Ammoniphilus sp. CFH 90114: one gene and its partner. The protein of the gene in region 1 interacts with the protein of each later gene in a pairwise test. Links are inferred from orthologs where the notes say so. Each region holds a gene or a part of one and is shown in the gene's direction. Other genes may lie near its edges.

Evidence for each region.
Region 2: the proteins of minD (region 1) and EIZ39_RS23455 interact in binary tests that used the Bacillus subtilis proteins (3 or more experiments, as listed by UniProt). The link is inferred for Ammoniphilus sp. CFH 90114 from one-to-one orthologs.

What each region holds. Positions count from the first base shown.
Region 1 is NZ_SDLI01000001.1:93,438-105,415, forward strand. Bases 5,010-7,747 are described here. They hold minD (septum site-determining protein MinD), read left to right. Parts: upstream 5,010-5,848; coding sequence 5,849-6,646; downstream 6,647-7,747. Other genes in these bases: mreD (rod shape-determining protein MreD), read left to right, coding at 5,010-5,081; minC (septum site-determining protein MinC), read left to right, coding at 5,158-5,826; rodA (rod shape-determining protein RodA), read left to right, coding at 6,723-7,747. Outside these bases: EIZ39_RS00425 (hypothetical protein), read left to right, coding at 1-681; EIZ39_RS00430 (DUF4321 domain-containing protein), read left to right, coding at 854-1,090; EIZ39_RS00435 (Maf family protein), read left to right, coding at 1,115-1,711; RadC family protein, read left to right, coding at 1,766-2,449; EIZ39_RS00445 (rod shape-determining protein), read left to right, coding at 2,563-3,603; rod shape-determining protein MreC, read left to right, coding at 3,622-4,566; more of mreD, read left to right, coding at 4,563-5,009; more of rodA, read left to right, coding at 7,748-7,853; EIZ39_RS00475 (M23 family metallopeptidase), read left to right, coding at 7,971-8,783; EIZ39_RS00480 (M50 family metallopeptidase), read left to right, coding at 8,776-9,645; EIZ39_RS00485 (Rne/Rng family ribonuclease), read left to right, coding at 9,692-11,200; rplU (50S ribosomal protein L21), read left to right, coding at 11,348-11,659; EIZ39_RS00495 (ribosomal-processing cysteine protease Prp), read left to right, coding at 11,664-11,978. UniProt on the Bacillus subtilis protein: ATPase required for the correct placement of the division site. Cell division inhibitors MinC and MinD act in concert to form an inhibitor capable of blocking formation of the polar Z ring septums.
Region 2 is NZ_SDLI01000017.1:38,935-51,153, reverse strand. The notes cover bases 9,124-12,102. They hold EIZ39_RS23455 (CpsD/CapB family tyrosine-protein kinase), read left to right. Parts: upstream 9,124-10,253; coding sequence 10,254-10,952; downstream 10,953-12,102. Other genes in these bases: EIZ39_RS23450 (tyrosine-protein phosphatase), read left to right, coding at 11,081-11,845; EIZ39_RS23460 (YveK family protein), read left to right, coding at 9,512-10,261. Outside these bases: EIZ39_RS23475 (M4 family metallopeptidase), read left to right, coding at 1-1,428; EIZ39_RS23470 (S-layer homology domain-containing protein), read left to right, coding at 1,440-6,053; EIZ39_RS23465 (S-layer homology domain-containing protein), read left to right, coding at 6,471-8,768. UniProt on the Bacillus subtilis protein: May be involved in the regulation of capsular polysaccharide biosynthesis. Autophosphorylates in vitro. Phosphorylates and activates in vitro two UDP-glucose dehydrogenases, YwqF and TuaD, as well as the DNA-binding proteins Ssb and SsbB.

The sequences.
Region 1 (11,978 bases):
GAGGTTGATGATTCTGTTGCTGAGGGAGGTAGTGGAGAGGCCGAGGCTAGCACAACCGTATCTATTACATTGCCATCCAATACCTATTATGTTGTTCAAGGGGGAGTGTTCCAGGATCAAGGAAGTGCAGGCCCGATCCTCGATAATATCAAAGCAAAGGGCTGGCCGAGCAGTTTCATGGGAGAAAAGCCACTCTATCTTCTCCTAGGACTCGCAGCGGAGCGCGATGATGCCTTAGCTTTAGCAGCTCCATACAAGGAAATGGATGTGTATATAAAGGAGTGGGTTGAAGAGACGCAAACCGTTTCGGTGCCACTCAAAAAGAATGCAACAACGACTCAAGAAGAATGGGATCAATGGTTCGAGCGCGAGCAAGCGATGGTTCAAGCGCTTGGACAGGCTATTGCTGAAGGGATGACTTCCGGGAAGCTGGAAAGTGAGAGTATGAAGCAGGTCACGGATGCTCATCGGAATGTTCTAGCCGGAGGACGTGAATTGATTAGCAAGCTCCCCCAAGAAAATCAATCAATTGGGAATCGCATGCTAAACGACATCTCAAAAGGTGTATCGGCAATGGAGCGATATCAAAAGCAGCCCACAGAAGGATATCTATGGCAAGCAGAACAAGCCCTCTTAGATGCGTTTTCCAGCAAGCAAGCCTTTTTCTCTTCATTTAAATAAATAAGAAAAGGATTCTTTCAGGTGTAAGACCTGCCAAGGATCCTTTTTTTGTTAGACTACGAACATCAGGTTGGGACAACTATTTTTTTCCTCTTTTCAGCTTGAAGAACACCTTGTTCATCCTAGGGGGTTCTGCTAAACTGATGGTGACATTTGGACAGAGGAGAAGGAAATGAAAGATACCATTGCGTTTATCATTGTTCTGATGGCAGGGCTTATTTTTGGCAGTATCCTGGGCAAGATATTGGGACAATATATTCCTTTCTTGGGAATAGCCGAGGAAATTACTTGGCATCCGAAAGGGGATTTTGTCATCATTAGGTACGATTTTCTCGTTCAGGTTAAACTAAATCTAAGTGCAATTTTAGGTTTGATCGCCAGTTATTGGTTATATAAGAAAATCAAATAGACAAAAAGACGGGAGGGACAATTCGTGGAACAGGCAAATAAACCAGCGATCATTCTGGCATCATCATCTCCTCGCCGCCAAGAGATGCTGCGGAACTTAGGGCTGGAATTTACTATTCATCCAAGCGGTGCAGATGAATCTGTAGAAGACGGACTTAAACCGGCGAAGATTGTCGAATTGTTAGCAGAGCGGAAAGCGGCAGATGTAGCTTCTCTTTACGAATCTGGAATTGTCATAGGTTCGGATACTATTGTCGTGTTAGGAGACAAGGTGTTGGGAAAGCCTAACAATGAAGAGGATGCATTTTCCATGTTATCAGCACTTCAGGGGACGACTCATTCAGTATATAGTGGTTTGGCCCTTATTGATGCGAACAATGGGAATCGCAGGGTTGGGCATGTAGAAACGAAAGTAAGGATGAGACCGGTCTCCAAGGACGAGATTCTTCGTTATATTGCTACTAAGGAACCCATGGACAAGGCCGGCGCCTATGCTATTCAGGGTCTTGGATCTATTTTTGTCGAAGGTATCGTTGGGGACTATTTCTCTGTTGTTGGTCTTCCTGTACAGATGATGGCGAGTTACCTAGAGGAATTTGGCTTTTCCATACTTACTCCATAGAGACATACATATAATGAGAAACCTGTAATACATTGAAGGTGAGGGGAATGTTTCATGGGGGAAAAGTGGCTGTCAGGATTTCCGTTGGTCGAGCTTCCGAGGGAAAGGATGATGAGCAAAGGAATTGATGCCTTGTCCAATGCTGAACTCATTGCAATCTTGTTGAGAACAGGAACAGCAGGGGAATCCGTAATCAACCTAGCTCAGCGTGTATTAAGCCACGTTGGGGGCTTGCGTCAGTTTTTAGATACCTCTTTGGAAGAGCTCGTTGAAGTGAAAGGAATTGGAACGGCTAAAGCTGTCCAGTTACTGGCGGGTATCGAGTTAGGCAGGAGGGTAGCGAAGACCACGCCAGAAGAACGCTGGACTATTCGCTCACCGGAAGATGTGGCCAAGCTTATGATGGAGGAACTACGCTATTTAACTCAGGAACATTTTGTTTGCCTCTTTTTAAATACGAAGAATCAGGTTATTGCTCAGACGACTGTTTTTATCGGAAGTTTAAATTCATCGATTGTACACCCTCGTGAAGTTTTCAAGGAAGCTGTACGTAAGAGTAGTGCTTCCCTTATTTGTCTACATAATCATCCGAGTGGCGATCCTACTCCAAGCAGAGAAGATATTGAGGTTACTAAGCGTCTGATGGCAGCAGGTGAAATTATGGGCATTGATGTATTAGATCATGTTATCATTGGGGATGGTCGATATATTAGCTTGAAGGAGAAAGGCCTCATTTGAATTGTTTAAGCAAAAGATCTATAATAAAATGTCAGTATTCAAACAGGACTTACATAATTGTAATTTAATGTAACCCCTAATAGATGCAGGAGATATGGAAGGAGATAAGTAGCATGTTTGGTGGTTTTTCTCGGGATATGGGTATCGATCTTGGTACGGCCAATACGCTCGTTTATGTAAAAGGGAAAGGTATTATGGCGCGGGAACCCTCGGTGGTCGCTATCCGTACAGATACGGGAACGATTGAAGCGGTTGGAAACGCAGCAAAAAGTATGATTGGGCGTACCCCGGGTAACATCGTAGCTGTTCGGCCGATGAAGGATGGGGTTATTGCCGACTTTGAAACAACAGCAACCATGCTTCGTTATTTCATCCGACAAGCGCAGAAGAGTCGAGGAATTCTTTCCCGTCGGCCTAATGTTATGGTTTGTGTTCCTTCAGGTATAACGGCAGTTGAGAAGCGAGCAGTAGAGGATGCAACGAAGCAGGCTGGGGCTAGGGAAGCTTATACCATTGAAGAGCCGTTTGCTGCTGCAATTGGAGCTGATCTCCCAGTTTGGGAACCAACCGGGAGTATGGTAGTGGATATTGGTGGTGGAACTACGGAAGTCGCGATCATCTCTTTGGGGGGGATTGTAACAAGTCGCTCTATCCGTGTAGCTGGGGATGAAATGGACGAGGCCATCATTCAGTATATTAAGAAAAAGTACAACTTGATGATTGGGGAAAGAACTTCAGAAACGTTAAAAATGGAGATTGGATCCGCTATACCATCGGATGCTAATGAAAAGATGGACATACGTGGAAGAGATTTAATTACGGGATTACCGAAGACCATTGAAGTTTCTTCCCATGAGATCACGGATGCTCTACAAGAAACCGTAACGAGTATTATCGAAGCAGTAAAGGTCACTTTGGAAAAGAGTCCACCTGAATTAGCGGCTGATATTATGGATCGTGGAATTGTGCTTACGGGAGGCGGGGCACTTCTACGCAATCTTGACAAGTTGTTGAGTGATGAAACGGGAATGCCAGTCTTGGTAGCTGAGAATGCACTGGACTGTGTGGCCATCGGGACGGGTCGAGCATTAGAAAACCTTCATCTCTTCAAATCAAAGTCTGGCATTACCGCCCGATCCAAAAGGGGAAGATAGAAAAGCAGGTGTTAATACGTGTCTAACTTTTTTGTGAAGCGAAGACTACTGTTGTTATTGATTAGCCTAATTGTACTTGTAACGACAATGGGAATTACCTTAAAGGACAGACCGGTTCCGACCTGGCCAGAACGATTTGTCCGAGATTCCCTTGCGTTTGTTCAATCCATTGTCTATAAGCCCGCTTTTGCTGTAGCGGGCTTTTTTGAGAGTATTAAAGATGTTTATGTTGTTTATGAGGAAAACAAAGCTTTAAAACAAAACCTTAAGCAATTTGCCCAAATTACGGCAGATCTCAATGAGTTGAAGCTAGAGAACGAACAATTAAGAAAAATGTTGGAGGCTGAACAATCCAAATTATCAGATTATAAATTGAGGATAGCTGAAGTTGTGGCTCGAAGCCCAGATCGTTGGAATCATACTTTAATTATTGATAAGGGAACGAAGGACGGTATAAGTCCAAACATGGCTGTTATTACACCTGAAGGCTATATTGGAAGAATTCAAAGCGTCTCTCATTTCTCATCCCAAGTGGAATTGGTGACAGATATTGAGCGTGGAAATCATATTGGTGCCATTATACAAGGGGATGAGCGAATTTATGGTGTCGTGGAAGGTTATGACCCTAAGAATAATCTGTTGATTATGAGGAAGATCCCCATGCAATCTGTGATTGAGCCTAAACAGATGGTGATTACGTCGGGGCTTGGCGGAACAATACCGAAAGGGCTAGTCTTAGGGGAAATTGTATCCGTTCGTACAGATGAACAATTTCTTACTAAGGATGCTTATATTAGGCCCAGTGCAAACCTGAATCAATTAGAGAAAGTATTTGTTGTCGAACGCTCACTCATCGCACCGACTGAAATTCCTGTGCCGGCCTTGCCGGGGCTACCGGGTTCAAGCGCTCCTTCCACTCCAACCACCGATACGAATGGTTCTGAGGAAGGGAACCAAGGATGAGGTGGGGGATATTATTTGCGGGTCTACTTGGCTTATTTGTTTTAGAGGGAACGGTCTTTCAGGTGTTTCATTTGCAAGCTTATGGGCGAGAAGTGGCAGTTCTCCCCCGGTTTCTTCTCGTTGTACTAATCTTTGTTTCTCTGTATCTGGGAAGACGAAGGGCCTTTTTATTTGGTCTTTTATTCGGCTTGTTCTTTGATATTCAATATTGTGATGTTATTGGCGTTTACGCCTTTACAATGGCATTGATTCCTTATTTGTCTGCCCTGGCTTATCAGTATTTTCAGTTGAATGTTCTCTTGATCATGATTACGGTCTTACTTGGCGTGTTTATGCATGAAAGCGCGGTGTTCCTCTTGTTTGAGTTATTTGGACTTACGGGTTACCCGTACCATTGGCTTGACTATGTGCCCACGGCTTTATTGAATGCAGGCTTCGCCATCCTTGCTTATCGTCCACTGAACCATTGGTTAGAAAAGATGGTCGATAGCAGACAGGATGAAGTCGATCTTTAAGTAAGCTAAAAGAACAGGGGGAAGCAGGAAAAATGGCCTCGACCAGCGAATGCTATATGGTGGGGGGAATAAGAGCATGACACTGACAAAGAATATCGTAACCATAAAAGGAACAAAAGACGGATTAGTTTTTTTATTGGACGATACTTGTTCCTTGCAGGAACTATTCGCTCAATTAAAAGAAAAAGTGGAAAGCAACCATCAGCAAACCCTAGCTGGTCCCCCAATTGAAATCACAATCAAGCTTGGCAACCGGTATCTAACGGAAGAACAGACCCAGGAGTTGCGGGAAATCATTAAGGAGAAGAGCAACTTAAGGATTAGAAGCATCGACTCCTTATTAGTAACAAGGGAACAAGCACTCAAGGATAAACTCTCTTCCATGACCCGAGTGGAAACTCGAACAATACGCTCCGGTCAGGAGTTAAGACATACAGGTGACTTATTGCTGTTAGGAGACATTAATCCGGGCGGTGGAGTCTATTGTACAGGTAGCATATTCGTGATGGGTGCACTACGAGGCTTGGCTCATGCAGGTTGCAATGGTGATGAAACTGCGATTATCGCAGCATCGTTGCTGCGCCCTACACAACTAAGGATTGCCGATGTCATTAGCCGACCGCCAGATGAATGGATGGACGGGAGCAATGAAATGGAGTTTGCTTATCTCGAGGACGGTCAGATGTCCATTGATAAGTTAAACCAACTGCATAAAGTGAGATTGGATTATTGGAGTAATAGATAGAGCATCTTCAGGGGGGATTTGTATGGGAGAAGCGATTGTAGTCACATCGGGGAAGGGCGGCGTAGGGAAAACCACTACATCTGCTAATATCGGTACGGCCCTAGCAACCAACGGAAAAAAGGTGTGCTTGGTCGATGCGGATATCGGTCTTCGCAACCTTGATGTTATGATGGGATTAGAGAATCGAATCATTTACGATCTAGTTGATGTGCTAGATGGACAATGCAGATTACAGCAAGCCTTGATTAAAGATAAGAGATTCGATCATCTCTTTTTGTTGCCGGCTAAACAGACCAAGGACAAGTCAGCCGTTACACCAGAACAGATGGAGAACCTCATTAAAGAGCTGAAGATGGACTTCGATTATGTCATCATTGACTGTCCTGCTGGGATTGAACAAGGCTTTAAGAATGCAGTGGCTGGAGCTGACAAGGCCGTTGTGGTGACGATACCCGAGCCGACAGCTGTTCGTGATGCTGACCGAGTGATTGGCTTGCTTGAGAAAGAAAAGACAGGTTCTCCAAAGCTGATTATTAATCGTATTCGATATGGCATGATGAAGCAGGGAGATATGCTGGACGTTGATGATGTGATTCAACAGCTGGGAATTGAGATTCTAGGTATTGTTCCGGATGATGAGCGTGTGATTAAGGCCTCTAAAGAGGGGGAACCGATTGTCATGAATCATGAAGCGAAAGCAGGTTTAGCTTACCGGAATATTGCTCGCCGTATTCTTGGAGAACAAGTTCCACTCCTTAGTTTAGAGGAAGAACAAGGCGGTTTCATGAAAAAAGTTAGGAAATTATTTGGTATGAGGTAGCAGGAACTTACATATAGTTCCTGCTTTTATTTGGTCTATGCCTGAGGTTATAATAACCTAATGGAGGGCAAGAGGAATGGAATTTGAAGCAAAATACTTTAAGACAATCGATTGGGTCATTATCCTAATCCTTATTGGTTTTGGTATCTTTAGTTACTTGGGGATCTCAGGCGCTTCCCCTCATTTGAGTTTAGAAGGCAAGCAAGTGGTTTGGTATATGATTGGGTTTGTCTTTATGTCCGCCATTCTTTTGTTTGATTACAACATGATTGGCAACTTAAGCTATATTTTTTATTTTATTGGTCTCGTTTTGCTCGTAGGTGTGTTGTTCACGCCGCCAATTAACAATGCTACGAGTTGGTATAACCTAGGGCTGTTTTCTTTTCAACCAGCGGAGCTAATGAAGATTATCACGATCATGACTCTTGCTAAGTATTTAGCCAAACGAGCAGAACAAGAAGATCCCTTTAGTAAGGTCTATGAGTTGATTCCCATCTTTGCTATTATAGGCGTTCCCATGCTACTGATTCTTATTCAGCCAGATCTCGGGAATGCAGTCGTTTTTTCTGGTATTTTAATTAGCATGATGATCGTTGGAGGAGTAAAGGGAAGACACTTTTTCCTTTTTGGCGCCCTTGCAGGAAGCTTTTTTGGTTTCTTGACCTACCTTTATCAATTTAAGCAAGAGATTTTCTTTAAGTTGATAAAACCATATCAATGGAATCGGATCGTCTACTGGCTTAATCCGGAGTTAGATCCCGTTGGGCAAGGGTTTCAGCTTAAGCAATCTCTCATTGCTATAGGGTCTGGACAGCTTCTAGGAAAAGGTATTAATGCGGGAACTCAAGCTAAGTTTGGCTGGGTACCCGTAGGAGAGAGTGATTTTATCTTTACGGTTATCGCTGAAGAGCTAGGGTTCATAGGTGGAAGTCTGCTGATTTTCCTGTTCTTTTTACTGATTTACCGAATGGTACGTATTGCACTGGACGCTAAGGACCCTTTTGGATCCTACCTGGTATCAGGGGTAATTGGGATGTTTGTATTTCAAATTTTTGAAAACATAGGGATGACGATTCAATTAATGCCGATCACGGGGATTACACTACCCTTCATTAGTTACGGAGGAAGCTCCTTAGTGACCAACTTTATGATTATTGGTTTAGTGTTAAATGTAGGAATGCGTAGGAAGAAGCTGATGTTCGACTAATCCTGAAAGCGTCTTTGAGGGGTGCCCTTCGAGGACGCCTCTTTTTCGTGTTCTATCTTGTCTCTCTTTTTCATAAAGTGATTAAAGGACAAGTACTCGGAAGGGTGGTTTGGTTACATGAGTCTAGATTCCATTAAGCGGAGAAGAGAAGAAAGATTGCGGGAGCTAAGAGAACAAATGAGGAGGGGGAGTGAGGGGGGATTTCTAGACGAAGCTATAGAAGTGGAGTCCCCTAAACGATACTCTTCTTCAAGTTATATGGCTACTCGCAGAGAGTACTCCTGGGATCAAGAAGACGACTGGGGGACGAAAGAAGAGCCTGTAGAACCCATCAGCTCAAGGTTCATGATGAAGGCCATCCTGTCATTATTCCTCTTAAGCTTTACTTTTCTTATATATAAAATCGACTCTCCTTTTACAACACCTGCTAAAGGTTTTGTTGATCAAGTGATGACAAGGGAATACAATTTCCAAGGAACAATGGCTCTGTTGGAGAAATATGTGGGGACTCCGTCGATCTTACCCACTATAGATACACCCATGCAAGGAAGTCCACAGCCGGTGTGGAACCAAGTCAGGGCACCAAAGAAGTATGTCGTACCCGTTAGTGGCAAGGTCGCTGCTCCTTTCTATTTGGATGGTAAAGGCATTCAGATTGAAGCGCCAGGTGGAAGTGAGATTAAAGCTGTAGATCAAGGTTGGGTGATCTTTGTTGGAACAAAAGAAGGATTAGGACAAACCGTTATTGTTCGGCATGAGAACCAGCTTCTATCTTCGTACAGCAGTGTAGATGAGATCCAAGTCAAAGAGCAGGACTGGGTACAGCCCGGTCAAGTGATAGGAAAGACGAAAGAGGGGCAAACTGTCTATTTCTCCATGCAGATGAACGAACAGTTTATGGACCCCGTGAGTGTGATTACATTTGACTAGTTGGACAGTTGGCGGGATTCGAATAGCCATCCATCCTTTATTCTGGCTCGTTGCCATAGCCGCTGCTTTAACTGGGCAATTCTTTGAATTAATTACCCTCTTCACTTTGGTTATGATGCATGAATTAGGTCATGTTTTCGCAGCCTTAGCGGTGGGCTGGAGAGTACAGAGCATGGAACTGCTTCCTTTTGGTGGAGTAGCGAAAGTGGATGAATGGGGAACAACCAGAGTCAGGGATGAAGTGCTTGTGGCGCTAGCGGGGCCTTTTGTCAATTTGGTCATGATTCCTGTAGGCTATGTTTTCTATCTTTATGGAATCTGGGGAGAAGAGTGGACTGAGTTTTTTGTCTTTGGGAATGTCTGGATCGCGGGGTTTAATCTGCTGCCCATATGGCCGTTGGACGGGGGGAAGATTTTACAGGCACTTTTAAGTAAGGTATTCCCTTTCTATAAAACGATGTATGTTAGTATTATATGGTCCAGTTTTGCGGCTTGCTGCCTCATCGTTGCTTCCTTCTTTTTACCGTTTCAATGGAATCTAGTCTTGATTAGTTTCTATTTAATATTAGAGAATCGCTTAGCCTACAAACAAGCCCAGTACCAATTTATTCGTTTCCTTCTCAAGAAGGAACAGGAAAATAGGAAGTTACCAAGTCATTCGAAAATGGATACGTACTGTTTGAAGGCAAATGAAAGAATCGGTGAAGTGGTAAAAAGGATTAAAAAAGGCTCCTACCACTGCTTCCAAGTACTGGATACTAGGCAGAATATCGTCGCTTCTATTTCAGAAGATGCCATTATTCGCGCCTTTTTTGAAAAAAAACCAGGCCGAACCATTTCTGAATTGATCTCAATTGGCTAAAATAGAATTAAATACCATTTGTTTTTTTTGAAGAGGAGATCATAAGTTGAAACAGATTATCGTGAATTGTGCCTATTGGGAAACGAGAGTGGCGGTTATGGAAAATCGCAAGCTTATCGAATTGTTTGTCGAGAGACCGGAGGAACAAAGAATTGTAGGTCATATTTATAAGGGGAAAGTAGCCAATGTATTGCCTGGCATGCAGGCTGCTTTTATTGATATCGGATTAGAAAAAAACGCATTCATTTATGTAGACGACTGCTTGCCTTCGGAATGGAAGGACAAGGATGATCGTCCGAAGCCAAGTATTCGAGAAGTGCTGACACAAGGGCAAGAGATTTTAGTGCAAGTAGTGAAAGAACCTCTAGGTACAAAAGGAGCTAGAGTGACAACACAGCTTAGTTTTCCTGGGCGATACTTGGTGTTTATGCCATCAGATCCTTATATCGGCCTTTCTCGGAAAATCTCTCAAGATGGAGAACGGGAAAGGCTTCGTCTCCTGTTAAAGGAGCAATGCAAGGAACAAGAAGGCGTAATTGTAAGAACCGTTGCAGAAGGAGCCAGCGAAGAAGAGCTTATAGCTGATCTTGAGTTTCTGCGTGGGCTATGGCGAAAGACCATAGCTTCGGCAAAAGAGAGTAAGCCTATGCGGGTCGTACATAAGGATCTTGATTTAGTTTCACGCATCACAAGGGATGTCTTTTCGGAAGATGTGGACGAGCTTATTATTGACAGTCAACCTGAGTACCATAAGCTGCTTGAGGACTTGGGGTATTTTATACCAACACTTAAACCAAAGCTTAAACTGTATACAGATAGGACAGGCATCTTTGATTCATTTGAAGTAGAAGCAGAAATTGAGAAAGCTCTAAAAAGAAAGGTTTGGTTAAAAAGTGGCGGATATATAATTATCGATCAAACCGAGGCCTTTACCTCTATTGATGTCAATACAGGTAAATTTACAGGAACCCATCAATTAGAGGAAACCGTATATAAGACCAATTTGGAAGCGACGAAGGAAATCGCTAGACAGTTGAGACTTAGAGATATTGGAGGCATCATCCTTATCGATTTCATCGATATGCGTAAATCCGAACATCGTGATCATGTATGGCATGCTCTCCAAGAACATCTGAAGCGTGACCGGACAAAATCTCACTTGCTTGGGTTTACTCAACTTGGTCTACTTGAGATGACGCGCAAGAAAGTGCGGCAAAACTTGTCTGATGTTATGACAAGACCCTGTCCGTATTGTGAAGGGAAAGGAAAGATCCTCTCTCTAGATACGGTGAGCTCTCGCATCGAAAGAGAAATAAAAGAGTATGCTAGATCCACTCACGTAGAGTCCATACTCATAGAAGTGCATCCCTGTCTAGCCGATAAGTTTGAAGGCGAACGAGGGGAAGAACGAGATCGGATCCAAAGAGAAACAGGGCTAGAAATTCATGTGCACCGAAATGAGAACATGCATGAGCAACATCATCACTTGTTTGTGGGTAGTCAGCAAGAAGTAAGGAGAAAAGTTGCGATGCTTGATGGAAAGGATTTACCTTGACACTGATTCTTGAATTATGTTAATCTGTTTTTTGTTGATATCATGTTTGACACTAGTCATCATGCTGCAACCGCTCAGAACAGGTTTTTTATAAGCCGTTTGGCACCTGGGATGGCGAGTCTTAATAATTATAGGGAGGTGCAGCAAATGTACGCAATTATCGAAACTGGTGGTAAGCAATATAAAGTTGAGCAAGGAGCTGAGCTTTATATCGAGAAGCTTCCTCAAACTGAAGGTGAAACTGTAACTTTTGATCGCGTATTGTTGGTTAGCAAGGATGGAAGTGTTGTTGCTGGAAGTCCAACAGTAGCTGGTGCAACTGTAACTGGTAAAGTTGACAGACACGGACGCGGACAGAAGATTATCGTCTTCAAATACAAAGCGAAGAAAAACTACCACAAGAAGCAAGGTCATCGTCAGCCATACACTAAAGTTGTAATCGAAAGCATCAACGCTTAAGTTTATGATTAAAGTGCATGTCAAACGACGAACATCAGGGGACATTGAGCTGATTACCATTGATGGACATGCCGGTTATGCAGATCCCGGACAAGATATTGTTTGTGCTGCAGTATCAGGGATATCCTTTGGTGCAATTAATGCTGTTGATATGCTCCTTGGGGTGAAGCTTCCTGTCGAGCAAGGAGAGAATGGGTTTCTCCGCTGTACTTTGCCGGTTCAACAACCTGGGGTACAAGAGAAAGTACAATTACTCCTCGACGGCATGGTAGCCTCGCTTCAGTCGGTTGCCATAGAGTACGGAAAGTTTGTTAAAGTA
Region 2 (12,219 bases), on another replicon or contig:
AACCCACAGGAGAGGGCATTGGATGCGCTCAGCAAGGTAAAAGGGACCTATGGCATCAAAGATGTGGCGAAGGAGTTCAAGGTGAAAAAGATGCCTGAACCCAAGGCGGGTGTAACGGGGAAGAAGAGCTTAACGAAGTCACTAACCCATCATACGCGTCTGGATCGTGTCATGAACGGTGTTCCTGTCTATGGAGAGCAATTAATTGTACATGAAAAGAATGGGCGCCTATCCGGTGTAACGGGAAAGTACAAACCATTGGTTGTGAATGCAACTAAAGCGACCCTATCAAATGAAGCGGCAGAGCAGAAAGCGCTAGAATACACGGGGTATCAAGGGGAGCTGGCGGTTCCTATCACAAGTGAGTTAACTTACCTGCCTCAAGGTGACCAGGCGATTTTAACGTATAAGGTTAACGTCTGTTACCTAGGGGGCAACACGCCTGGGGATTGGATCATTTTTGTCTCAGCTGTGGATGGGTCCATTGTTAATGCCTTCAATTCAGCAGCGGAAGCTATCGGGATTGGAACAGGCGCCGACCTGGAGGCCAAATGGATTAACACGGTGAAAAAGGGAAATGAGTTTTATCTTGAGGATCGCACCAAAATGATGGCGCTGCAGGGTGGAACGATTAACACCTATACCTACAGCAATGGAACCACTTCCCAAGCCTATGTTGTGGACACTGACAACGTATGGGACGATGAGTTGCAACGGGCTGCTGTAGATGCCCACTATAACGCTTCCATTGTCTATGATTTTTATTTAAATGAGCTTGGCCGCAACTCCTATGATGATATGGGGGCACCCATTATATCAAATGTTCATTACTCGAAAGACTATAACAATGCTTTTTGGAGCGGTGGCATAGGGCAAATGGTCTATGGAGATGGGGACGGAGAGTTGATGACCTCGCTCTCCGGCGCACTCGATGTGGTTGCACATGAAATCACCCATGCGGTTATACAGTATACCGCTGATCTGATTTATCAGGATCAATCCGGGGCATTGAATGAATCCTGGGCGGATGCTCTAGGTACGGCGATTGAAAACGAAAATTGGCTGCTAGGCGAAGAGATCTGGACACCTGGGATTGAAGGGGATGCTCTACGTTACATGGATGACCCGGAATTGGGGGATCAACCGGGCCATATGGATCAATATGTTGTCACGCATTTAGACAATGGGGGCGTCCATATTAATTCCGGTATTCCAAACAAGGCGTTCTATCATTTTGCAGAGGCCATAGGGTCTCGCGTGGAGGCAGGGAAGGTATGGTACTTGGCGCTCCGTGACTATATGACACCGAATACCGACTTTTCAGGTGCTCGGGCAGCCACGCTATTGGCTTGCGAAGAGCTGTATGGAAAAGGATCAGATGCCTATCAATCTCTCCAAACCGCTTGGACGAATGTAGGGATAGAATAGGAGGGGTTCGCTTGAAAACATGGAATCGTATGCTGGCTGTATCCCTTGCAGCCTTAACGGCGTTTAGTCCTCTCTCGCAACCGATGCAAGCGGATGCTTCAGGTCATGCTGCGGCATGGGCAGAGGAATCCATTCAAGAGATGCAGCAACGGGGAATCATGAAGGGCGATGCCAAGGGGCAATTTCGTCCTCTGGACCATTTGACTCGCCAAGAGTTTGCAGCGATCATAGCGAATGCGCTGAATGTTAACTTGACCGACGAGACTCTTACGTCTCCCTTTGTGGATGTCATGCAAGGAAGCTGGGCTGAGAAGCCGATCGCTGCCCTTGACAAGCTGGGAATCCTTCAAGGAGACGGCAAAGGGCACTACCGTCCGAACGATCCGATTACACGCGAGGAGATCGCGGTTCTTTTAGCTCGAGCAGCCGGGGTGAAGCCAGCTGGAGGAGCTGGTTCAGACCTTGCTTTTACCGATCAACAGCAAATTAGCCCTTGGGCTCGTGAAGCCGTACAGTTCTGGAGTCAAGCGGGAGTGATCCAAGGAGACGGCCAGCAGTTCGGCCCGAAGCGCCATGCTCTCCGTCAGGAAATTGCGGTGATGCTTTCTAAAGCCCTTCCTTTTTTCCAAGCTCACACCGCCACCGTGGACCGTATGGAAGATGGAAAGGTCATCATCGATGGAAAAAGCTATCAAGTCACCGAGTCCTTAGCTCCTTTGTTTACATCGGGGAATCAATCGATTCTTGAAGGGGCCAAGATGCGATTCGTTGCTGTTGATCAAACCATCTCTAAGATTACGTATCTGGAATTGACACAAAGTGGTCAGGTGCCGCAGCTTGGACAAGCTGAATTCAGCGGAAACAGGGTATTGGACGCAGGTCATGTAACGCTTGATGGGGATCTCAGCATTCAAGGGGATTTTATTTCAGTAAAAAATGTAAACGTTCAAGGCAATCTTGAGATTCAAAAGAGCGTGCAGCATGATTTTTATGCTTCGAACCTGAAGGTCATGGGGCAAACCGTGATTAACGGCGGAGACAGCCATACGGTGGTGTTTGAAGATTCGAAACTAGGTCAGGTGGAAATCAACAAACCGCAAGTTCGTGTAGCACCGAGAGGACAAACCACGGTCGGCGACCTGTCCGTCAACGTGAATGCTGCGATCACAGCCGACAGCCAGATTACGCTTCCTAAGCTGACGGTGCAAGAGGGGGTTCAGCAGCTAGAGCTTCATGCCAATATTGGGGTTCTTGAAGTACGGGGCCAGCAGCAGACCCAGCTTTCTGGATCAGGACAGATCAAGCAGTTGAACGTCATGGGAAGCGGCAACCTCGTCCTTAACAATACAGGAACGATTGAACAGATCCAAGTGGCGGATACCAGGTCGAAGCTGACGTTAAACACTGGACTTACGGTAAACAATCTTCGGTTACCCGAGGGAACGAAAACAGCGGACGCTGTGACCAACTATGCTAGAGTAAAAGACAATATTAAGAGCACCAATGGCACTAGTCCTCCTCCCACTGGTGGAGGCGGCGGAGGTGGTGGCGGAGGATCTACCAATTATGCTCCTCAATCCAAAACGATCCCAGTTCAAACACTAGGGCTAAGCAGCCAGCCGATCACCTTCGAAGCGAGTGATCTAGCAACAGACGCGAACGGAGACACTCTCGTGTTGGTTGCCGATTCTATTAAAATGGATAAACAAGGAATCGTAGAAGCAATCATAGAGCAAAATGGCTTAGTCCTTAAGCCGAAGGGCTTAGGTGAAGTGGTGGTCAAGGCTCTCGTTTCAGATGGCAAGCTGGAGAAGGAGATTTCGATCTCTGTACAGGTCACCCAAGCGGAAGAATTGCAGGCAACCGTTTTATCTGGCGGCTCGTTCGCGGTAGGGAAGGCCACTCACCCGCTTGTAATTGAAGTGGAGAAACTGGATGTCTTTGGTCAGAAGGTAACAGACCTCGATCTTTCGGGTTTGTCGATTCTTAACGGAACCACGAAGCTGACCAAGGGTTATAGCTTGGACGAGACAACGAACGAAGTTCAATTCTCGGTGTCTTACCTGAACATGCTAAGCGAAGGAGAGCATACCCTCACCCTACGTTTAGGGACGAGTCAAACCTCCTTCACCCTGCAGGTACTGCCTGCGCACCAGCATGCTCCAGTGGCGAAATCCCAGCCGAAGCAGCGGCTGCTCTTGGGTCATCCCGCAGGATCCTATGAGCCATCCGACTTAGCATCTGATGAGGATGGAGATGCCTTGCACTTCGTTGCAGGCTCACTCACCTCGAGTGACGAGGACATTGTCGAAGCGCAGTTAGAAGCCGGTTCCTTGCACGTAACGTCGAAGTCCCTAGGGGAAACGACGTTATCCTTACGGGTTTCCGATGGACATGCGGAAGTGCAAGTAGAACTCCCGATCCAGGTCGTGCAATCGCAAGCCCTGCTCGTCCATCCTTTCTATGGGAATCGCTTTGCGGTACAGGAATCAGGGATTGAGGCCTTCTTTACCTTAAGTTTGATTAATGAGTTCGGACAACAGGCCGCTGTAACCGATTATAGCCAAATCCAGATTAGCAACGGATCTTCCTTCTTGCAAATGGACAGAGACTACACCGTCGTGCAGCAAACCTATGGATTAGCGCTGGAGTCTTCCTTCCTGAATCAATTGTCGGCAGGGGAGACCGTCTTATCTGTCACGTACCATGATGTAACTGGGGAATTGCCGTTGATCGTTCAGTCCGAGTCAATGTTTTCTCAGGCCGTTGAAGCTGTCAACGCAGCCACTTCTATGGAGGATACACGAGCAGCGCTGGAGTCGCCTGCCTTGCGTCTTGCCCTCGTACCGTATCAATCGATTACGGACAGCCAACGGAATATCGTGGCTCAAGCTGTTCTGGTAGGAAAAGAAACCGGATACCTTTCTCGTTGGGCTATTCAGGATGCGGTAGATCTTGCTATTACACAGATTCAATGGGATGGAGACGAAGTCAGTGCCATTCGGGCTGTGAACCAGGCCCAAACTGTCCAGGAGATGCTGGATGCCATCAAGTCTCCTTACCTGCAACTGGATAACCCTGATTACTCTTATCTAGAAGAGTATGAGCGCGAGATTGTGGCTCAGTATTTATTGGAACAGCGTGGAACAGGCTACAGCAGTCGTGAGGCGATCCAAGAAGCCTTCGATTTGATCATCGCCATGATTTTGGAAGACTGGTATGCCCTCATGGATGATATTAGAGCCACGGAGATTGGCTTTGCTGAAGGAGACTATGACCAGCATGTAACCAAGGACATTGTGCTTCCTACAGAAGGGGCCATTCATGGTTCTACCATTACTTGGACATCTGATCGCCCTGAGGTGATTACAGCGGAGGGGCATGTGTTCTTGCCTAGTGAGGATACGGAGGTCATTCTCTCTGCGCTGTTTACAAATCGATATGAAAAATATGAGCTGTATTTCCCCCTTCTTGTCAAAGCCTTTCAAAAGGGTATTATAGCTACACCGTTCCAAGGGCGTCAGCTCTTAGAAGGGTCAGCCGCTACGGAAACGCTTATTTATGTTGAGCAATACGATCAGGATCATCGCAACGTGGAGGATCCGGTGTTGACCGATTTCACCCTCAGGAATGACTCTTCGTTGTTGAGACGTGACATCGATTATACCACCGATGAAGCGATGAACGAGTTTGCCTTGCAGATGTCTTACCTTAATGCGCTACCTGTGGGAATGCATGTGGTTTATATCGAAGACGGCTATTCTACAGACGCTGTGACGTTAGACATATTGCCAATGGAGGAGAGCGTTGCGGCAGCCGTCTACGCCGTGAATGAGGCAGCGGATATAGCCAGCCTCCGCCTCGCCATCGAGTCAGAGGACCTTGCCTTGCAGCTGATCCCGTATTACTCTCTATCCGACGCCCAGCAGCAATCGGTTGCTCAGGCGGTCTATAGCAGCAGGGGAACGGAAGTGTGGAATCGATGGATGATTCAAGACCTCGTCGATATGGCGGTAAGGGGAATCTATGGAAACGGGAGTGAAGCTAGCGCAGTGAAAGCTGTCAATGAAGCAACGACGGTGCCTGAGATGCTTGGGGCCATCAAGTCTCCTTACCTGCATCTAGATCATGAGTATTATTCAGCCATGGAAGACTATGAGCTTGAGATCATCGGACAATACCTCATCGAACATAAGCCATACCATGACCGGGATCATATCCAATCGACCTTTGCCTTAATCATCGACATGATCGTCGAGGATTGGTATGCGATTTTGGATGATGCCTATTCTTTAGAGATTGGTTTTACACCAGGAGATTCTGCCGAAAGCGTTACGGGTGATGTCTACTTACCATCGATCGGAAGCATACACGGAGCAAAAATCACGTGGACAAGCGACCAATCGGATATTATCGGTCTGGATGGGCATGTCACCCGACCTGTGGCGGATACGGTCGTGAGCTTAACCGCTTATTTAACCAATCGCTATGAAAAATACATGCGTGAATTTAAGTTGCTCGTAAAGGGAACCGAACCGAGTGGAGATTCTACGCTTCCTGACATGCAACAACCGATTACGGATCTTCAAACGGCAAGGAATCGATTTACCTCAACAAGTGAGTAACGAAAGGAAGAGGCGGTCCCTAAGGGGCAGCCTCTTCCTTGTGAAGTGATCGGACATACGATCCGCTATCCGGGCCACAAAGTGGGATTTTGACGTTCTAGCGGACATGGGGTCCTTTATTTGAAAGGATGAGGCTACTTTTTGATGTAAATCGAGGAAGTAGAGGATTCTATGTCCTTTAGCCTGATCAAGAAGGTAGTTTTGGACGAAACAAGGTACCGTATGTCCGTCTATGGAGAAGAACGGGGTCTGACCTCTTTGCTTATAGTCATCTCTACTTTTCTCTTCTCCCCAACCTCTCATAGCTCAATTTGGAAGGTTTTGCTATGATAAAGAGAGTCCCTTTGACAGAAAAGAAGAGGGAAGCTCGTCTGTTGTGTCAAGGGGAATAGATCGATTTGTAAGGAGAGAAACAGTATGCTAAACGCTTATAACAGTGGGTTGATATATCGCTTTTTATTTGTATCCTTCTTTCTCTTTTTTCTACCATTCGCTCATCATGCGTCGGTGCTAGCATCCACCGTTTCGGTCACGAGTGTCAAGATTACTCCGGATACCGTCCCGCTGCTAGAAGAGGGGAAGACGGTAGAGCTAAAGGCGATAGTATCCCCTCCAGAGGCCAATTCAGCGGTCAAATGGACGTCGACGAATCCAGCAGTCGCCAAGGTGGACTCGGAGGGCGTGGTAACCCCGATTACAGCAGGAACTACGACGATCATCGTCAGCACGGTGGAGGGCGGAAAAACCGATTTTCGCGAAATTAAAGTCTATGGACCCGTTAAGGATCTAGAACTAAGTCCTCCCACGTTGAATCTGACTTCTGGGGGACCGACGGGTACGCTTACCGCTGCGGTTAAACCGGCCAATGCCACCAATCAACAGGTCAACTGGGTCAGCACGAATAGAGCGGTAGCCGACGTGGATCAGAAGGGGGTAGTCACGCCCTTCAAGGCAGGCAAGACCATGATTATAGCCACCACTGCCGAGGGTGGAATTACCAAAACGAGTGAAGTAACCGTGACAGGAGTCGCGGTGGAACGGATCGAGTTAAACCGAACCAGCCTGAGCACCTTTCTGAACAGTGGCACAACCACCTTAACAGCAACAGTCACCCCTGCAGATGCAACGAATCGCTCCGTAACCTGGTCTACCAGTGATGCGGCTGTAGCACGAGTGAACAATGGTGTCATCACCCCTGTGGCTCCAGGCAGAGCGACGATCACGGCGACTACAGACAGTGGGAGAAAGACCGCGACTTGTGAAGTGACCGTTCTTTCTCATTCAGGACAAGCCAGTGGATTGAAGGTGAGACGAACCGGAACCTCTAGAGTAGAGCTCACCTGGAGCGGCACGTCAGGAGACACCTACGTGGAGATTAGGCGTGGAAACTCCAAGGAAGATGACGAGTGGACGCGCGATCGAAGTGCTTCGTTTAGCGGTCTTTCCTATGATACAAGGTATGATGTCTATATCAACGATCGATATGTGGATGACTTCCGGATACGAGATTTGGTCGGGAATGTGAATGTGCAGAACTTCAGGGTAAACCCGCTAAGCAGTACGAAAGTCGAATTAACCTGGACGGGAACATCGGGAACGGTGTATGTGGAGCTCACCGACGGGAGCAGAGACGATGTAGAAGAGTATAGCAGTACGTCCAATCGCGCGATCACCTTTAGCGGACTCTCTCCGAATACCACTTACAATGTGTATATTGAAGGCGTGTACGTGGATCGGTTCAAGCTGTCTCAGGACATCCGAGATTTCAAGGTCAAATCCAAAACTGAATCGACGGCCGAATTTACCTGGCAAGGGTCTACCGGAACGGTCCGTGTTGAGCTCCGAGATGCGAGCAACCGAACCCTTTTTGAAAAGTCAACGTCAGGACAATCCATTTCCTTCTCCGGCTTAACGGATAACACCGAATACCGGGTCTATGTAGATGGGACGTACATCCAAGCGATCCGTACCGACTTGAAGGACAAGGTGACGAACTTCTCGGTAAGGAAGGATCTCACGAAGAGATCCGTTCTGCTTCAATGGAGAGGAACCACTGGTACCGTGGAAGTCGTGTTGAAAACGGGAAATCAAATCGTCAAAACCACGCCATCCAGTAATTTTCAAGCGTCATTCACGAATTTGGTGCCGAACCAAGACTACGCCGTGTATATCAATGACCGCTATATGGAGAATTTCTCCTTGATCTTATCGGATACCCAAGCCCATTGGGCAAAAGCAGCCATCAATCGACTCTTCGAGAACGGCATCGTGTCAGGATACGAGAACGGAACGTTTCTCCCTGAAAAAACCGTGAATCGAGAAGAATTCGTCACCATGCTGGTCAAAGCCAAAGGATACACGCTGCAAGCTGGACAGGGAACGTTTAACGACATCCCAACCTATTACTGGGCAGCTTCCTTTATCCAAACCGCGATCGCACAAGGCATCATCGTCCCAAGTGAATTTGGATCGAACTTTCAACCTCGAAAACCAATTACCAGAGAGGAAATGGCCGTCATGATCGCTCGAGCGATGAAGCTGACAGGAGACGCAAGCGCGCTCTCCTTTAGCGACCAGAACCAGATCAAGAATAAAACACTCATTGGAGCCGTCGTCCAATCCCAAATCATTACCGGCTACCCGGATCAGACCTTCCGACCGAACGGCGTATTGAACCGGGCAGAGGCAGCGACGGTGATTAATAAGATTTATTAGTAGACTTAAAAGGAGAAAGGGGGGAGAATGGGGTCAGACTCCATTCTTTTAAAAGGTAGGAAAGCTAGCTTGCTGTTGAGTAAAAAGCCGGGGTCAGACTCCCACGAATTTTTTGGGGTCTGACCTCTTTGATTTGGGGAGAATGGGGGCACACCCCATTCTTATAATTGAAAAATCTTAGCCTGCTGTTGGATAAAAAAACAGGCCAGCCTTAACCATATAGGATGACTCAAAGGGGTCTGACCCCTTTGCTTATAGTCACCTCGTCTTATCTCCTAAAAAAAACAGGGGTCTGACTCCCCATCCGGTTCGGTTATGGCGGGTCTGACCCCTGTTTTCATTTTTGTTTAATTCAGACCCTATAATTCTAGTAATAGAAACATATCCCGCTGGCTTCCTTAGTTCAATCGCCAGCACCTTTAACCACAATTTACCTAACCTGTGCCTATTGTCCTAGAACCGGATAATTTTGCTGGTATACTTTGGTTCTATTCGTTATAATGTTTTTGTTGTCAAAAATAGTAAAATCTGTGTTGAAAAACTAAGTTAATCGCGGATAATTAGCGAAAAATGTCGAACACAATAGTTACTTTTTAGGACTATCCTATGGTATATTGATATCGTTCCATGAAATACCTCGTAGGGAATCTAGGAGGAAAGTAGTGTATAATGTCCATTCCTGTCGTATAATGTAAGTAATCAATGAGAATACATAGAAAATACTCGATATGAAGGAGATACTAATGGAAGAAACAACGATTGATTTAAGAGAGATAGTAGAAATCATAAAGAAACGTTTTGTCATCATTATTTTGGTAACCTTAATGGCGACCGTGACGAGTGGACTAGTCAGTTTCTTTGTGATTACACCCATTTATGAAGCATCCACCCAGCTGCTTGTCAATAAGAAAGAAAGCCAGAGTGAGATGTTGGTTCCGAACTTTAGTGATATCCAATCCAATTTGAAATTAATCGAAACTTATAATGTCATTATTAAGAGCCCAAGAGTGTTGGAAAAAGCGATTGAGAACATGGGTCTTGAGATGACCGCGGGTCAGCTTAGCAATAAGATCAAGGTCAACGCGGTACAAAATTCACAGGTCATGTCGATTACGGTCAGTGATCCTGATCCGGAGAAGGCGATACTGATAGCCAATGGCATAGCCAGTACCTTCCAAACCGAAATCCAAACCATTATGAACGTCGACAATGTCCAGATCTTGGCCGAAGCCAAGTCTCAGGAAACCTATAGCCCTGTCAAGCCTAAACCCTTCCTGAATATGGTGATTGCATTTGTGGTTGGTTTAATGACAGCGGTTGGAATTGTGTTTTTACTAGAGTACCTCGATAACACCCTAAAGAGTGAACAAGACATCGAACGCATCCTTGGCTTATCGGTATTAGGAAGCATTGCGACCATGGATGAGCTAGAAGAGGAGCGGGACAGAGGAGCCGCTGAAGCCAAGGTAGGAGGGAAGCAACTCCATGTTTAAGAAGAAGCCACTTCAAAGTCAAAAGCGAAATCTCATTACAATGGAGAAGCCGAAGTCTCCGATCTCGGAAGCCTATAAGACGCTACGAACCAATATTCAATTTGCCGGGATTGATCGCGAGTTGAAGACCATAATGGTCACGAGTACCGGTCCATCGGAAGGGAAATCCACCACCGTAGCGAACCTGGCAGTCGTGATGGCTCAATCCGAGAAGCGGACTCTCTTAATTGATGCCGACTTGCGTAAACCCACGGTTCACCATACGTTTGACCTGGCGAATCGTCAAGGGTTGACCACCTATTTAGCGGGACAAGATCGACTAGAAGATGTCATTCAAGCGACCGAAGCACCGAATCTGGATGTGATGAGCTCGGGTCCGATTCCGCCGAATCCAGCCGAGATGCTGAATTCTAAGGTCATGACTAGACTCCTAGAGGAGTTAAGTGTCCAGTATGATCAGATCCTCATTGATACACCACCGTTAATCGCGGTAGCCGATGCTCAGATCCTGGCTTCCAAAGTGGACGGTGTGATCCTCGTCGTGAATTCGGGTATGACCAACCGCGAGATTGCGGTGAAGGCCAAACAACAGCTTGAAAATGCGAAAGCCAATATCCTTGGGGTTGTTCTGAACAACAAGCAGATCAAAGGGGACAGCTACTATTACTATTATTATGGAGCGAAGAAGTAGAGGGTTGATCTCTACTCTCCTCCTTAAATAGATTTCCCATTATATTGAATATATAGGAATCTATTGAAACTTTCGTTTAACTGTGATATTTTCTAGACAATAGGACTTATGTTCTAGGAGGAAAGTCTATGATTGATGTTCATTCCCACATCCTGTTCGGCTTGGATGATGGAGCCCAGAATCCGGAAGATATGATGGCGATGGCCAAACAAGCCGTTGCTGATGGGATTACGACCGTGGTGGCGACACCTCACCATCTGGATCATGTGTATACGAATCCGCCGGAGAAGATCATCCAGCGACTTGAAGAAGCGAATGCCTTACTAAAAGAGCACCAGATTCCTCTAACCCTTCTTCCTGGAATGGAGATTCATGTGTACGGAGAAGTGCCGGAAGATTTAAAGAATAATCAATTGCTTAGCTTCAATGACCAGCATCGACATATTCTTTTAGAATTGCCTCATGACCATGTACCTAGATATCTGGAGAAGCTCATCTTCCAGATTCAACTGGCTGGATACATACCGATCATTCCACATCCGGAACGCAATAAGGAAATGAGAGAAAACCCGAATCTACTCTATCGATTGGTCAAGCAAGGAGCCTTATCTCAGCTTACCGCTGCTAGTGTAACCGGGAAGTTCGGAAAGAAGATTCAGAAGAGTTGCTTTGATATGATAAACCATCATTTAGTGCACTTCATTGCTTCGGATGCCCACAATACCGGAAGTCGGGGTGTCATCTTAAGTGAAGCCTATGAAACGGTGAAAGCGAAGTTCGGCCAAGAATATGTAGACTGGTTTCAGGATTCCGCGAAGAAGATCATCACAGGTAAAGAGTGTCAGGTTCATACCCCGGAAAAGATCAGGAAGAAGTTCTTAGGATTATTTTAGATGCTTGCTGAAGCAAGTGAGGTAATGTCTACTATCCTTTATCGATGTAGGCACTCGGCTGCGCTGTGGGAGAAGATCTCCTTAGACCTGACTGGTCGGTGGTGTGGTGTGAGGGCGGGTTCGATGCCCGATATTCTTTAATATTTATCTTTTAAAGGTAAAGACAAGTTGTGAAAGTGCTTTCTTGATTGTTTAATATACAACATATATAAGGATGAAGCAAGTCAGAGAGCTCCATGCCAAGTTTCACGAGGATGGATTTTCTTCCCAAGAGAGTAAAGGTTACTCCTTTTGGAAGAGGATTTATCCTTTTTACTTTTGTGAAATATTATACAAATAATACATAATTATCTAAAAACAGACATAAAACACCC